Regions from separate parts of the Actinoplanes sp. NPDC049118 genome, predicted to be linked through region 1. Evidence: riboswitches for the same ligand, from Rfam matches in the RefSeq annotation. Region 1 holds a riboswitch; the other holds the start of a gene.
The links. A riboswitch is a leader RNA that binds a small molecule or an ion and turns the genes downstream of it on or off. The one in region 1 is predicted to bind cyclic di-AMP.
Positions count from the first base shown of each region.

Region 2: it holds a riboswitch for cyclic di-AMP, as region 1 does, so the genes downstream of both, AB0B58_RS05825 (NlpC/P60 family protein) here and AB0B58_RS14235 (hypothetical protein) in region 1, are expected to answer to the same signal.

Region 1 is NZ_JBEZDY010000008.1:97,014-101,220, forward strand. Features, by position in the region: gene AB0B58_RS14220 (ABC transporter permease) at 1-178, shown strand, start outside; gene AB0B58_RS14225 (ABC transporter ATP-binding protein) at 171-956, shown strand; gene AB0B58_RS14230 (hypothetical protein) at 975-2,060, opposite strand; cyclic di-AMP (ydaO/yuaA leader) riboswitch at 2,064-2,213, opposite strand; cyclic di-AMP (ydaO/yuaA leader) riboswitch at 2,495-2,633, shown strand; gene AB0B58_RS14235 (hypothetical protein) at 2,637-3,656, shown strand; gene AB0B58_RS14240 (glycoside hydrolase family 65 protein) at 3,722-4,207, opposite strand, start outside.
Region 2 is NZ_JBEZDY010000003.1:230,366-234,572, reverse strand. Features, by position in the region: gene mraZ (division/cell wall cluster transcriptional repressor MraZ) at 95-526, opposite strand; gene AB0B58_RS05825 (NlpC/P60 family protein) at 980-1,753, opposite strand; cyclic di-AMP (ydaO/yuaA leader) riboswitch at 1,793-1,980, opposite strand; gene AB0B58_RS05820 (MurT ligase domain-containing protein) at 2,432-3,652, shown strand; gene AB0B58_RS05815 (glutamine amidotransferase) at 3,917-4,207, shown strand, end outside.

The DNA.
Region 1 (4,207 bases):
CGAGGCGAACCCGATGCTGATCTTCATCGACCTCATGCGGCACGCGCTGATGGAGGACGTCCCGCTGTCGGCGTCGGCCCCGCTGCTGTGGGCCCAGGCGATCGCCTGGACGCTCCTGGTCGGGCTCGGTGGTTATGTCTACTTCTGGCGCGGAGAGAAGGGGTACGGCCGTGGCTGACGGCTCCAGCACCGACCGGCGCGAACCGACGGTCATCGTCGACGACGCACACGTGGTCTACCGGGTACACCAGTCCGCGACGCCCGGAACGGGCAGCCCGCTGTCGAGCTTCAAGCGGATCGTCACCGGCGCCAAGCCGGCCACGCTGCGCGAGGTGCACGCGATCAAGGGCGTCAGCTTCGTCGCCTACAAGGGCGAGGCCGTCGGCCTGATCGGCACCAACGGCTCCGGCAAGTCGACCCTGCTGCGGGCGATCGCCGGGCTGCTCCCGGTCGAGCGGGGCGCGATCTACGCGGCCGGGCAGCCGTCGCTGCTCGGCGTCAACGCGGCCCTGATGAACGACCTGCCGGGCGAGCGGAACGTCGTGCTTGGCTGCCTGGCGATGGGCATGTCTCCGGCGCAGGTGAAGTCCCAGGTGAAGGACATCATCGAGTTCTCCGGGATCAACGAGCGCGGCGACTTCAGCTCGCTGCCGATGCGCACCTACTCGTCCGGCATGTCGGCGCGGCTGCGGTTCTCCATCGCGGCGGCGAAGAAGCACGACGTGCTGCTGATCGACGAGGCGCTGGCCACCGGCGACGCGAAGTTCCGCCGGCGCAGCGAGCAGCGGGTCCGCGACCTGCGCGCCGAGGCCGGCACGGTCTTCCTGGTCAGCCACAGCGAGCAGTCGATCCGGGACACCTGCGAGCGCAGCATCTGGCTCGAGTCGGGGCAGATCCGGGCGGACGGCCGGACCGAGGACGTGCTGAAGGAGTACGAGGCCTACGTCAAGCGGTAGGCCCCGCACCCCTGCCGGCTAGCGCATCGACAGATGCACGTGGTTGGTGTGATCACTCGAGGGGTCGCCGTTGCCCCGGGAGTACGCCTTCCAGCCGCTGCTGGGCAGCCAGATCCGCTTGAACCAGATCACGTAGAGCACGCCGAGCCCGCCGGCGTTGTTGATGAAGTAGTTCGACAGCCTGTCGCCGTATGTCCTGCTGCTGCCGGTCGCGACGCCGCCGAAGCCTTTCTTGTCGGCGGCGAAGTCGCAGGCCTTGCCCTGTGGGTGCTCGCCGCTGTTCTGCTCGCGGAAGCACGAGACGAAGCGGGTGAAGCCGTCCTTCTGCGCCTCCTTCATCGCGTGCAGGGTGCGCCCCGTGATGCAGCCGGACGTCGTCGGGTCGTTGACGCTGCAGGACTGGTTCGGCAGCGAGCCGTCGGAGTTGCGCGGCGCGGCCGCGGCCTTCAGGCTGCTGCCGCCGCCGCTGGAACCCCCACCGCTGGACTCGGCGCCGCTCGACGATTCGTCGACGCCGTTCGCCGCGTTGGCCGCCTTGAGCGCGCCCTCCGCCTGCGCCTTGCGCTTGGCCATGATGTCGAGCTGGCGCTGCTGGTCGCGGATCTCGGCGTCGATCGCGGTCTTCGCCCGCTCCTGCCGGCTCCGGGAGTCCTTGAGGTCACGCACCGCGCGGTCCTGCTTGACGGCGACCGTCTCGAGGATCTCCGCGCGGTCCAGCATGCTGCCGGTGGAGTCGGCGGTGAGCAGGGCGGTCATCGGCCCGAGCCGCCCGACGCGATACGACTGCTGGACGATGTCGTCCAGCGCCGCCTGCCTGGGGCCGAGCTCGGTGTCGATCTCCTTGAGCTTGTCGATCAACTGCTGCTGGCGCTTCTTGGAGCGGACCAGGGCCTCCTTGGCCTCGACGAAGCCCCGGGACGCCGCCTCGAGCTGCTGGACCAGGGACTTGGAGCCACCCTCGCCGTCGTCGCCGGAATCACCCGGCGCGGCGAGCGGACGAGGGGCGGCGGAGGCGGGGGACGGGGCGACGAGCGCCAGCCCCGAGGTGGCGACGAGCGCCGCGAGCACGGTCGCTAATCGCCGGCGGACAGGGTTGAGCCTCACGTGCTTTCCTTCCGTCGGCCGCCGACCGGGTTAGCTGACGGGTTCGGGACGGAAGCGATCCCTACCGGTCCACGCTTACGGCGCGGACCCGATTCACCCCATTACTCGGTTGGTTCCCCGGCTCGCCTTGCGGCGATTAGGCGGCGGTCTGCTCTGAGACCGTGACGAACACTACCCATCGATGCTAAGAATCGACAGGTGTCGCACTCTGGGCAACAATGCGAGCACTCGGCGTAATTCTGGCGTGAAAGGAATGCAACGACTCACACCGATGTCTCACCATGGGTTAACGGCCCGTGCCATTCCATCGAAAGGTAACGGAAAGTCGTTGTGGGGTAACGCTTTTCTGGCCCTCGCGGAGACTGGCAGACGGCCCGATGTCAGGTAAGCTGGCCGCCGGTTGCTGCCAAGGAAGGCACCGCCCCCAAGGTGCCGGCAGCCCACCGCCTAATCGCCGCGAGGCGAGCCGGGGAACCACACGTAGTAGTGGGGTGAATCCACTTAACCGTGGTAGGGATCGCTTCCGTCCCGAACCCGTCAGCTAACCCGGTCGGCGGCCACGCGGAAGGATTCTGAATGACGGCAAGACCCCGCCGGTGGCTGGTCCTCGCCCTGGCACCGCTCGTCGCGGTCACGATGCTTCTCGTGCCCGCCGCTCCGGCCAGCGCCGACCCCGACGACAAGAAGTCGTCGACAGCCGATGACGGCGACGACGATCCGCTTCTCAACGACGTTCTCGACTCCACGGGTCGGCGTTTCGTCGCGGCGAAGTCGGCGGTAGCGAAATCGACCAAGACGCAGCTCGGCCTGGCCCTCCAGGTCAAGAACGCCGAGTCCCGCCGGGACGCCCTGCTTCCCGAGGTCGGCGCGGTCGCGGCACAGCAGTACCGCAGGGGTGGCATCTCCACCATGGGCTTCCTGCTGAACGCCAAAGGCCCGCGGGGCTTCCTCAAGAAGGCGGTCTCGCTCGAGGAGATCAGCGCCCTCAACGACGGCAAGCTGCACGAGCTCTACCAGGCCATCGACCAGGTCAGCGCGGCCAAGGCCCGCCTCGACCAGGAGGTCAAGGCCCAGCAGCGCAACCTCGCCCTGATGAAGAAGCAGAAGGAGTCGGCGGAGAACGCCCTGGCGAAGGTCGGCGGCACCACGGTGACCGGCGGTTTCGTGCTCGCCAACTCGCCCGTGGCCGCCGCGGCGCCGCGCAACTCCGACGGCGACTTCGGCGCCGAGTCGTGCAGCGTGAACGACCCGACGACCGGCGGCTGCGTCACCCCGCGGACCTTCCACATGTACAAGGAAGTGAAGAAGGCGAACTTCAAGCGGTTCGTCGGCTGCCACCGCAACGGGGGCCCGTTCGAGCATCCGAAGGGCCGGGCCTGCGACTGGTCGCTGCAGAAAAGCGGCTTCGCGCCCTGGCACAACCGGGACACCCGGGAGTACGGCAACAACCTGATGGCGTTCCTGGTCCGCAACGCCGACCGGCTCGGCATCCTGTACGTCATCTGGAACAGGCAGATCTGGTTCCCCGCGACCGGCTGGAAGTCGTACTCCGGCCCGAGCGACCACACGGACCACGTACACGTGTCGATGCTCTGATCCTCCAGCCATGAGAAAGCCCCCGCCCTGCGAGAGGACGGGGGCTTTCTCGTTGCCGGGGTCGGTCAGCTGCCGGTGGCCCGGCGGACCGGGGCACGACCGGCCGGCTGGGTCGGCGGCAGGTCGGTCGGCGGCGCCGGCGGGATGCCGAGCACGACCGGCTTCACCTGGGTGATCGTGACCTCCTTGCCGTGGTGCAGGAGGTCCAACCGGGCCGAGCCGCCGCCGTTGCGCAACGAGTAGGTGACCTCGTCGGCCGTCACCTCCACCCGCAGCCGCAGGCCGCGCCAGAGCAGCGAGAACTCCAGGGCGTTGATCCGGCTCGGCAGGCGCGGCGCGAACGACAGCTGTCCGCCCGAGTCCCGCATGCCGCCCAGTCCCGCCACCAGTGCGATCCAGGAGCCGGCCAGCGACGCCACGTGCACGCCGTCGCGGGCGTTCTGATGCAGGTCGTGCAGGTCCATCAGGGCGGCCTCGCCCAGGTAGTCGTGTGCCAGCTCGAGGTGACCAACCTCCGCCGCCATGACGGCCTGGATGCACGCCGACAGCGA
Region 2 (4,207 bases), on a different contig from region 1:
GGGGAAGAGGCGCCAGGAGCGGGAGCGGCTGGAGATCTCGCAGTACGGCGGCGGCGACGTCCGGACCGTGTCGGCGGCCCACAGGTGCCACGCCTCACAGTCCGCCGGGCAGCACCCCCTCCTCGATGTCGGCGAACTCGTCCTCGCTCGCCGAGAGGTACTGCTCCCAGGACTGCTTGTCCCAGATCTCCACCCGGGTGCTCGCGCCGATCACGACCAGCTCGCGGTCGAGCGCCGCATACCCCCGCAGGTGGGCCGGGATGGTGACCCGGCCCTGTTTGTCGGGGATCTCGTCGTGCGCGCTGGCGAAGAACACCCGGCTGTAGGCCCGCGCCGCCTTGTTGGTGACCGGCGCCTCGCGCAACTGGCCCGCGATGCGCTGGAACTCAGGCATCGGGAAGACGTAAAGGCAACGCTCCTGCCCCTTGGTGATCACGACACCTCCCGCCAGCTCGTCGCGGAACTTCGCCGGAAGGATCAGCCGTCCCTTGTCGTCGAGGCGCGGGGTGTGCGTGCCGAGAAACATCGGCCCAACCCCCCTGCCCCGGGCGGTTTCGCGGACCGCCTGTCGTCTGGGCCGGCAACCCCTTCGGAGTCAGCTCCTCAGGCCCTGCCACTGCGCTCCACTCTACTCCACTTCCCTCCACCCGCAACCAGAATGACGCGGCCTGCGAGTCAGATTCGCGGATGAATGCGCACGTCAGAGCCGGTGGAGCCGAAGTGGAGGGGTTCACGGTCCGCGCCATGGTCCACTTTCCGACATGCCGCCCACCCGGGCACGAAAGTCCCCCGAAATCGGGCGTTCGGGAGCGGGACGCCGCCCCCCGGCACCCGGGCGGGGAGCAAAGTGGAGGAGAAAGTGGAGCGCATACGACAGTGGGGCGCGACCCGAACCGGGTCGCGCCCCACTGAACTGTCGTACTGCTCTTACTAGTGCCGCACCGTACTTACTGGTGCCGCACCGCTACGGATGACTCCGTCAGGCGGCGGCGAGGCGCCGGACGACGTAGTTGTTGCTCCAGATCTTGTGCTTGCCCACCCGGGCGCCCGAGTGCGGCGAGTCCCACATGTAGCCGTTGCCCGCGTAGATGCCGGCGTGCGTGCCGTACGAGCCCGACCGGACCACGATGAGGTCGCCGATCCGCTTCTTGCTCTTGCTGATCTTCTTGCCGTGCTTCTGCTGCGAGTTCGCCTTGTGCGGGAGCTTCTTGCCCGTCGTCTTGCGGAAGACGTACTGGGTGTAGCCCGAGCAGTCAAAGCGCTTGGGGCCCGCCGCGGCGAACTTGTACAGCGCGCCCTTGTGCTTCCTGGCCTCGGCGAGGACCTTCGCGCCGCTGCTGCGCACGGTGACCTTGATGCCTGGACTGGTCACCGAGCTGTAGCCGGTGGCTCCGGTGTACTGCGTCCGGAAGTAGCCGGTGATGTGCGGCTCGGCGGCCAGGGTCACCGTCCCCTTGGCGGACAGCTTCCGGGTCACCCAGGTGCGCCACTTGCCGTCGCGCTTGGCCTGCAGGCGTACCGAGCCCTTGGTGACGACCTTGCCGGTCTTGGGGTCGATCACCTTGGCGGTCACCCTGACCGCCTTGCCCCACGCGATGGAGCGGGTCGCGGAGTTGGTGATCTTCGGCTTGATCGCCGATGCGGCGGCCGCCTCGACGACGGGAGCCGCGGCGGACGCTGCCGGGGTGGCGACCAGCTGGCCGGCACAGAGGCAGAGACCCAGGGACAGTGCGATGGTGCCGGTTCCGGCCATGCGGCGGTTCCGGCTCGAACTGCGTTCGTGCACGGTAGAGATATCCCTCCGGCACGCCTGCGAGGTTAGCTGTCGGGTTCGGGCGGGAAGGATGCCCGGTCGCCGCTGGCGACTTCACCCCAAGGTCCCGGCGGTACGCGCCGCCGAAGCGACGTGACCACCGGCGGACCGAATCTGGGTCCCCCGTCCCTGCCCCCGTATGCCTGTGTGGTTGTTGCTACCTCAGTGGTCGTGCCGCCCGGACCGGGGCAGGGCTCGGCGTGGTCCGATGCGATACGAGCGGCGAGCGGACGCTCACCGGCCCAACCTTGCTACCCGATTTCCGCGGGGACCGTGGGGCCCCGAATGGTCACCCAGAGTATTTGGCACACCTGACCCTGTCCGGTTTGTAACCCCGCTGTGACAAATGCCGATACGTGGCGTAGTTGACCACTTACGCTGCGCCGAAAGTAACGGGTGAAACACAACACACAAAAAGCCGCGGGCGGGTGGATCTTGGACCGGGCCAAGATCGGGAGAATGCCGGTCTAAACGCCCCCACCGGCCCAAACGTCGCACCGAGCGGCGGAGCGGAGATCATCCGTTCGGCCGATCCCGGCCCACCGCAGGCCGCGGGCCCCGGGGCCACTCGACGTAGTGTCCGTTTCCGGTACCCTCGTCGCCGTGACGGACGGGAAAATGCCCCTACGGGCCAAGGTCGCGACCTCCGTGTCGCGAACCGCTGCGGCGCTCTCGCGGGCCGCGGGACGCGGTGACGGCTCGGTGATCGGCGGCTGGATCGGTCTCAAGATCGATCCTGACCTGCTCAGGAACCTGGCCGCCGGCCGCGCGATCGCGCTGGTGTCGGGCACCAACGGCAAGACAACCACGACCCGGTTCGCCGCGGCCACGCTCGGCGTGCTCGGCCCGGTCGCCACCAACTCCTTCGGTGCCAACATGCCGACCGGGCACACCTCGGCCCTGGCCAAGGCCGGCGCCACCCCGTTCGCGGTGCTCGAGGTCGACGAGCACTACCTCGCCCGGGTGATCGACGAGACCACCCCGCGTGTGGTCGCCTTGCTCAACCTGTCCCGCGACCAGCTCGACCGGGCGAAGGAGGTGGCGATGATGGCGCAGATGTGGCGCACGGCCCTTGCGGCCCACCCCGACGTGCACGTGGTCGCCAACGCCGACGACCCGATGGTCGTCTGGGCGGCGATCGACACGCAGCACGTCGTGTGGTTCAGCGCCGGGCAGCGGTGGCACGACGACTCCTTCGTCTGTCCCGAGTGCGGCTCGCCCATCGAGCGCGCCGACGGCGACTGGTGGTGCAGCGGCTGCCCGCTGCGCCGCCCGCGGGCCCAGTGGACCGTGGAGGACGACGGCGTCGTCGACCCCAAGGGCGACTGGCACCTGGTCAAGCTGCAGCTGCCGGGACAGGTCAACCTCGGCAACGCGGCCACCGCGCTGGCCGTCGCCGCCGAGTTCGGCGTCCGGCCGATAGAGGCCGCGCCACGGCTCGCCGGCGTGGCCTCCGTGGCCGGCCGCTACGCACAGGTGGAGCGCGACGGGCGCAACATCCGGCTGCTGCTGGCGAAGAACCCGGCCAGCTGGCTGGAGGCCTTCGACATGGCCGAGGTGGCGCCGACACTGCTCTCCATCAACGCCCGCGACCCCGACGGCTTCGACACGTCGTGGCTCTACGACGTCGACTTCTCCCCGCTCCGCGGGCGGCAGGTCCTGATCACCGGCGACCGTGCCTACGACCTCGCCGTACGCCTGGAAGTGAACGATGTGGCCTTCCGGCACGTTCATACCTTCGACGAGGCGGTGCGGGCGAGCCCGCCGGGCCGACTCGAGGTGATCGCGAACTACACCGCGTTCCAGGACATCCGAGCGGAGTTGGACCGTGTCAACTGAGCCTGCCCGCGGCGGAGAACCGAGGAAGAACACATGAGCGAGCTTGCGAGCGAATCATCAACTCAGTACCAAACTCATGTCGTCGCCGGAGCGCCAGCGGAGGTGACGGCATGAGCGAGCTTGCGAGCGAATCATCAACTCAGTACCAAACTCATGTCGTCGCCGGAGCGCTAGCGGAGGTGACGGCATGAGCGAGCTTGCGAGCGAATCATCAACTCAGTACCAAACTCATGTCGTCGCCGGAGCGCCAGCGGAGGTGAAGGCATGAGTGAGAGCACGCTGCGGATCGTGTGGATCTACCCCGACCTGCTGTCGACGTACGGCGACCGGGGCAACATGCTGATCCTGCGCCGCCGGGCCGCCCTGCGCGGCATCCCGGTGGAGACCTACGAGGTCCGCTCCGACCAGGCGCTGCCCACCACCGCCGACATCTACCTGATCGGCGGCGGCGAGGACGGGCCGCAGGCGCTCGCGGCGCAGCGGCTGATAACCGACGGCGGCCTGCACCGGGCAGTGCACCAGGGCGCGGCCGTGCTGGCCGTCTGCGCGGGCTAC